Allorhodopirellula heiligendammensis: one gene and its partner. Each later gene encodes a partner of the first gene's protein in a complex. Links are inferred from orthologs where the notes say so. Each region holds a gene or a part of one and is shown on either strand. Other genes may lie near its edges.

What was found.
Region 2: the proteins of hisH (region 1) and hisF are in contact, whole or in part, in a crystal structure (PDB 6RU0), measured with the Thermotoga maritima proteins. The link is inferred for Allorhodopirellula heiligendammensis from one-to-one orthologs. Residues at the interface, in WP_004080484.1 of Thermotoga maritima: Asn15, Arg18, Arg22, Arg117, Leu118, Pro119, His120, Met121, Gly122, Trp123, Asn124, Asn134, Gly135, Tyr136, Tyr138, Val140, Tyr158, Glu180, Lys181, Ser182, Ser183, Lys184, Ile185; in WP_004080486.1 of Thermotoga maritima: Met1, Leu2, Ala3, Arg5, Ser40, Glu41, Asp45, Glu46, Ala70, Glu71, Ile73, Asp74, Ile75, Pro76, Phe77, Asp98, Lys99, Ser122, Gln123, Glu161, Thr195, Leu196, Asn247, Arg249, Glu251.

Annotation. Positions count from the first base shown.
Region 1 is NZ_SJPU01000002.1:1,103,729-1,106,792, reverse strand. What follows is about bases 292-3,029. They hold hisH (imidazole glycerol phosphate synthase subunit HisH), read left to right. Parts: upstream 292-1,211; coding sequence 1,212-1,847; downstream 1,848-3,029. Other genes in these bases: Poly21_RS14480 (sugar phosphate isomerase/epimerase family protein), read left to right, coding at 2,565-3,029; Poly21_RS14485 (hypothetical protein), read left to right, coding at 1,844-2,449; pyrE (orotate phosphoribosyltransferase), read right to left, coding at 292-867. Outside these bases: Poly21_RS14500 (serine/threonine-protein kinase), read left to right, coding at 1-199; more of Poly21_RS14480, read left to right, coding at 3,030-3,064. UniProt on the Escherichia coli protein: IGPS catalyzes the conversion of PRFAR and glutamine to IGP, AICAR and glutamate. The HisH subunit catalyzes the hydrolysis of glutamine to glutamate and ammonia as part of the synthesis of IGP and AICAR.
Region 2 is NZ_SJPU01000001.1:1,323,967-1,327,218, reverse strand. What follows is about bases 286-3,211. They hold hisF (imidazole glycerol phosphate synthase subunit HisF), read left to right. Parts: upstream 286-1,324; coding sequence 1,325-2,098; downstream 2,099-3,211. Other genes in these bases: purH (bifunctional phosphoribosylaminoimidazolecarboxamide formyltransferase/IMP cyclohydrolase), read left to right, coding at 2,287-3,211; Poly21_RS05085 (DciA family protein), read left to right, coding at 878-1,219; dnaN (DNA polymerase III subunit beta), read left to right, coding at 286-824. Also shown: more of dnaN, read left to right, coding at 1-285; more of purH, read left to right, coding at 3,212-3,252.

The DNA of each region.
Region 1 (3,064 bases):
GCGAGTTGAGATGCTGCAAAAACGGATCCAGGCCAGCGGGCAGATGAGCCCTGAAAAACGCACCAAATTGTTGCGTAGTGTCATTGAGCTATACGGCAATCACAGCTGGGCTCGACCCGTCGTCGATCAGGCCGCCGCGATGCTCGCGACTCCTGCGGAGAATGTGGAACTCATCCCCAGCGACCCCGATATGCAGTGATCTGTGGCGAGCTGAGATTGAGTGGGCGGCAGCCCGCCGTCCATTCGCCCAACGCCTGATTCCGGCCCAACGCCTGATACCGGCTCGACGGCTCATTCAGGCTCGATGCCGAAGTCTCGAATCGTCAGGAGGGAATGCAGTTGCAGCCCCTTGGCGGCAAACGCGGCCTCCCCCCCGGCCAGACGATCGATAATGGCGAGAACATACATCACGTTGAGCCCAAACGCCTGAGCTGCCTCGGCAGCTTGGATCGCACTACCGCCGCTGGTGATCACGTCTTCGACGATGACTACGTTCTGGCCAGGCTCAACGGGCCCCTCGACTTGGCGGCCCATCCCATGGTCCTTGGCCTCCTTGCGAACCATAAACCCGTACAAATCGATTTCTTGGCCGCCGGCGATGGTGACAATCGAAGCGGTGATCGGGTCAGCACCAATGGCCATCCCGCCGACCGCATCGGGCATATCGCCACTGACCGTGCCCTGTTTTCCAATGAAGTTCAACATCGCGTTGCCAATCAACCCAGCACCCTGGGGATGGAGCGTCACGCGACGACAATCGAGGTAATAACTTGCCGTTTTTCCACTGGCAAGCGTGAACTCACCGCGCTGAAGTGCCTCTTTCTGCATGAGATCGATCAAGGGTTTTAGGCTAGCGTCGGCAGGCATCGGCAAGTTTCACAAAACGAAGGAATAGTGGATGGGACGGTGAATACTTTCGTATCAGAACTTCTCGCATTGTAGCAGTTCGGGCGTTACCCGTTGGGCAACGCTGCGCAGCATGATTGTGCCGCGATTCGGCAGCCAGGGAAAGACATCGCACGACCTTTTTTAATTGATCCCACTGGCTTAGACTCAATACGACTCCCGCGTGGATGGTTAGGTATTTTATGGACGCGCGTTGGAAGTGGAGCAAGGATGCGAAATGCGCTCCTTCAATGAGCTCCATCTTTCGAGCAACCTAAGCCACTTCAGACCGCCGGGAATCCACACCACACTCTACAGCCAATCACATGATTACCATTGTCGACTATCAGATGGGGAACCTGCGGAGCGTCCAGAAGGCGGTCGAGCGGGCCGGCGTGCCAGCGACGATCACCAGCGACCCCATGGAGATCGCGTCCGCCGAGCGTTTGATTCTGCCCGGCGTGGGAGCATTCGGTGACGCGATCGCGGAAATCCGCAGCCGCGATCTGGAGTCACCGATTAAAGATTTTCTGGCAGCGGACCGACCCTTCCTCGGCATTTGCCTGGGGCTGCAGATGCTCTTCGAACAAGGCTACGAGCACGGTACCCACGAGGGTCTTGGCGTGATTGCGGGTGACGTCGCTAAATTCTCACTGCCGCCGCATTTCAAGGTACCCCACATGGGCTGGAATACCGTCGATATCGGCCCTGCCGGAGTGGATCTAGACATCTCCGCACAAACACACTTTTATTTCGTGCACTCTTATTTTGTGCGGCCGACCGACGCCAGCGTCGTAGCCCTGACATGCGACTACGGCGGTCCATTCTGCGCGGCGATTCGCCGAGGCAATCTGCTCGCGACTCAGTTTCATCCGGAGAAGAGCCAACAGGCCGGATTGCAATTGATCGAACGTTTCGCCCACGGCAACCTGACCTCTCCATCAACCGCGACCAGCTCATGACCGCCGACAACGACACCGCTATCGATCCAGCGATCGCTGCCCGCATGACAACGCCCACCGATCATCGCCTCGGCAGCGACGATGGACTCCGTGTCGTTTTCACATGGCAGACCGATCGTTATGCCCACACGATTTACGCCGCCGGCGGCCGTCAGCTGATCGGTTACGAAGGCTCCGCGCAAGACGACTGGCCAGCGTCAGCTGCCCTCTCGCAACTTTCCACTGAAATCATTGATGGCCGGCCGACCATCTTAGGCGTTGGCTGTAGTGGCACCACTCACTTCAGTGTCAGCGTGCAACTCAGCGATACCGACGGCGGGCAACCCTTCATTCAGTTTGATTGGGCTGCCCGACTTGCCAAGCCACTTAGCGCCATCGATATCGCCGAAACCCCTTCAGACCAAGCTGAGCCGCCCTTGGCGTGGCTGGGTAGTACCTATCGGCTGCCTGCCGACTATCCATCGGATTGGTGCATTGAGACCCGAGGCGCGACCTTGCTCAAGCGCGCCGGCGGCGAGAGTCCCAATCGCCTGATCCTGCAGCCGACTCGCATGGATCAGGTGCGCACCGTGGAGTGGTCGTATCGCATCCAAGCCAGCTGAGTTCCCGTGGCGAGAACATGCTGGTTGTCGTTCAGCGATCTGAGCTGATAGCGTTTCCGCGTTGGAGTAGAATGCGTCGATCCATTCGAGACACTCCCTGCATTCTGGACCCGCCATGTCAGCTATCCCCCGCCGTCACTTTCTCTCCGCCGCCGCTGGGGCGGGTGTACTCAGCGCCACGGTCCGCTCTTCGTCGGCAATCGACCAGGCCGGAAACCCTGTCGAGAAGCTCGAGAAACAACACCCACAAACGCCTCCACTCTCGCTCAATACGAGCACGATTCGCGGCCACAAGCTCTCCCTGCCTGAACAGATTCGCGTCACATCGGCTGCCGGTTACGACGCGATTGAGCCCTGGATCGGCGACATACGTAGCTACGTCGACGGCGGCGGAACGCTCGGGGAATTGCGGCGGCAACTCGACGATGCGGGGCTCGAACTCGCTGGCGCTATCGGGTTTGCTAAATGGATTGCCAATGATGACAGTGAGCGTGCAGCAGGACTCGACGAGGCCCGGCGTGACATGGAAATGGTCCGCAGTCTGGGCGGCGTCCGCATGGCCGCTCCGCCGATTGGTGCGCACACGGCGCAGGCGCTTGCCGCCTCCGGCCCGAT
Region 2 (3,252 bases), on another replicon or contig:
TCTCCGGCAGCCGCAGCAAGTTTCGGTTGCCAGGTAACAACCCCGATGAGTTCCCGACAGTGCGGGAGTTTGATCAAGAGAAGTATCACCAAATCAGCACGCGGCTGTTTCGAGAAATGCTGCGGCGGACCGCGTTCGCGACCGATTCGGAATCGAGCCGGTACGCGCTCGGTGGGGTGCTGTTGGAGATGGAAGAGAACTCAGTCATCGCAGTCGGCACCGACGGTCGCCGCTTGGCTCGGATGGAGGGCACTGGTGAACCGGTCGGTGGTCACCAGACCAACGGCATGACGACGATCGTCCCGACCCGGGCGATCGCGCTGATCGAGAAAGCACTCAGCGACAAGGATGACACCGTTGAAGTATCTTCGCAGGGCAACGACTTACTGATCCGCACACCCCGGGCAGTGATCTCGAGCCGGTTGGTTGAAGGCCGGTATCCCAATTGGCGACAGGTGCTGCCGTCACGAGAGAACGCCGTGCAGATCGATGTCACGGTTGGACCGTTGTTCGCCGCTCTGCGTCAGGCGGCGATCGTGACAGACATCGATAGCCGAGGTGTCGATTTCACGTTCGCCGATGGCACGCTCAAACTCGAAGCGTCTACCGCTGACCTCGGTGAATCACAAATTGAATTGCCGATCACCTACACCGGTGAAGCGATCACGCTGACGATGGACCATCGCTATCTCGCGGATTTTTGCAAGGTGATGGACTCGGAATCGAATTTTGTGATGGAAATCGAATCGTCGAAATCACCGGCTCTGCTGAGCACCGACGATGGGTACGCTTATGTGATCATGCCGATGGCCCGTGATCGATAGCGGACCCGACCAACCGGTAGGAAGTGGCATTGTCGGAAATCGAGTGAGAGCAGATGAAGAAAAAACTCCACCACGAGGAGACCGACCGGGGCAACAGTGCCCGCCGCATCGGGACCATCGTTTCGCAATTGATGAGCCGGCGGGGGTACGCCAGCGTCGCGAGCGACAATGCCATGACCGGATCGATCGCTCAGAGTGTGGGTCCAACATTGGCTGGCAGTATCACGGTGGGTAAACTAAGCCGTGGTGTCTTGCACGTGTACGCCGTCGACAGTGTCGTGATGCAGGAATTGACGTTCCAAAAGCGAAAGATATTGAAAGCGCTGAGCAAAGATCACCCGCAAGCGAAAATCACAGACATCCGGTTTCGTCTCCAATCACAAGTAAAATCGTAAGCGGAGTAGGCGAGTCACTCCGAGACTCGCATCAAAAAATTTACGCACGATGGCGCTCTGAGTCTCGGAGAGACTTGGCTACTCACCCAGAACCCTCCCATTTCTATGCTTGCTGCTCGTATCATTCCCTGTTTAGACGTCCATGGCGGCCGGGTCGTCAAAGGTACCAACTTCGTCAACCTGCGAGACGCAGGGGATCCCGTCGAGGTCGCCCGACGATATGAAGCCGAGGGTGCTGATGAACTGGTGTTTCTCGATATCACCGCCAGCCACGAAGAACGAGACATTCTGCTCGATGTTGTGCGGCGAACCGCTGAGCAGGTATTCATGCCGCTGACGGTGGGCGGTGGCGTCCGAACGGTCGAAGACGTGCGAGCTTTACTATCGGCGGGTTGTGACAAAGTATCGATCAATTCCGCAGCGGTCACAGACCCGGATTTTGTCCGACGGGCCGCTGATCGTTTCGGTTGTCAGTGCATCGTGGTAAACATCGATCCCAAACGCGTCCAGCGAGATGGCGAGGAATTTTGGGAAGTCCACATCAACGGGGGACGAAAGCCGACTGGCCTGCAGGCAGTCGAGTGGGCCCAGCGGGTGGAGGAACTCGGTGCGGGGGAAATCGTCCTGACCAGCATGGATGCCGACGGAACCTGTGACGGCTATGATATCCCCATCACTCGAGCGGTCAGCGAGGCGGTCTCGATCCCGGTCGTCGCGAGCGGTGGTGCAGGCAACCCAGAACATTTGGGCGAAGCGATCCGCGATGGGAAAGCTGACGCGGCTTTGGCGGCGAGCATTTTCCATTTTGGTACCTTCACGATATCCGAGACTAAGCAGCGAATGAAAGAGATGGGGATCGCCGTCCGGCTGCCGCATTAAGCATCGTGACGTTTGTCAGAACCTGGCGCCCACCGATTGGCGAGGGCCGCCGCGTGCGGTGGGACACATTTTCATTCCTCGATGTCATCCACCCGAAAGCCGGCACACCTTGACCTAGCGGGCGATCGCAAGGAACATGTCGACAAAACTCACCCGCAGGATTTTTCCCTTACCCGAAGTGATTGCTCGTGTCCGACGTCGTTCCAGTTCGCAATGCGTTGATCAGTGTCAGTGACAAAATGGGGCTGACGGATCTAGCCGCCGGTTTGCGAGCCGCTGGCGTGACGATCTACAGCACGGGGGGAACCCGGTCTCACTTGGAAAAATCCGGGATCGACGTCGAGGACGTGGCCAACTACACGGGCTTCCCCGAGATGCTCGACGGACGCGTCAAAACGCTCCACCCGCGAATATTCGCAGGCATCTTGGCTCGCCGCGATCGTCCTGATCATCTCGAAACCATCGCCGAACACGACATCGAACCTTTTGATCTCGTCGTCGTTAATCTGTACCCGTTCGCAGCCACCGCTAGCCGAGCGGGTGTCAGTCGGGAGGAATGCATTGAGCAAATCGACATCGGCGGTCCCAGCCTGGTGCGGGCGGCAGCCAAGAACCAAAACGATGTAGCCATCGCAACCAACCCCGAACAGTACAGCGAGATCATCGAACAGTTGCAGACCAGTGGCGGCACGACAGACGCACTTCGCCGACAACTGGCAGCGGAAGCCTTCGATCACACGGCCACCTATGACCGAGCCATCGCCGAATACCTACAAGGCGACACGGTGAGCGGTGAGTTTCCGCAAAACATGCATGTCAATCTGCGACGAAAAACACAGCTTCGCTACGGCGAGAACCCACACCAACGAGCCGCTCTGTACAGCGATCGTAGCGATCGCTCGGCCAACCTCGTTTCAGCGCGGCAAATCAGCGGCAAGGAACTCTCATACAATAATTTGCTCGACCTCGACGCGGCGCTAGACATCGTTCGTGGTTTTGCTCGACCCGCCGCCTCGGTGATGAAGCATAACAATCCATGCGGCGCAGCCACTGCTGACACCTTAGTGGAAGCCGTCGAGAAGGCCTTAGCGGGTGATCCACTGAGTGCCTTTGGCAGCGTGATTGGAATCAACCGGACGGTCGACGTGGCCACT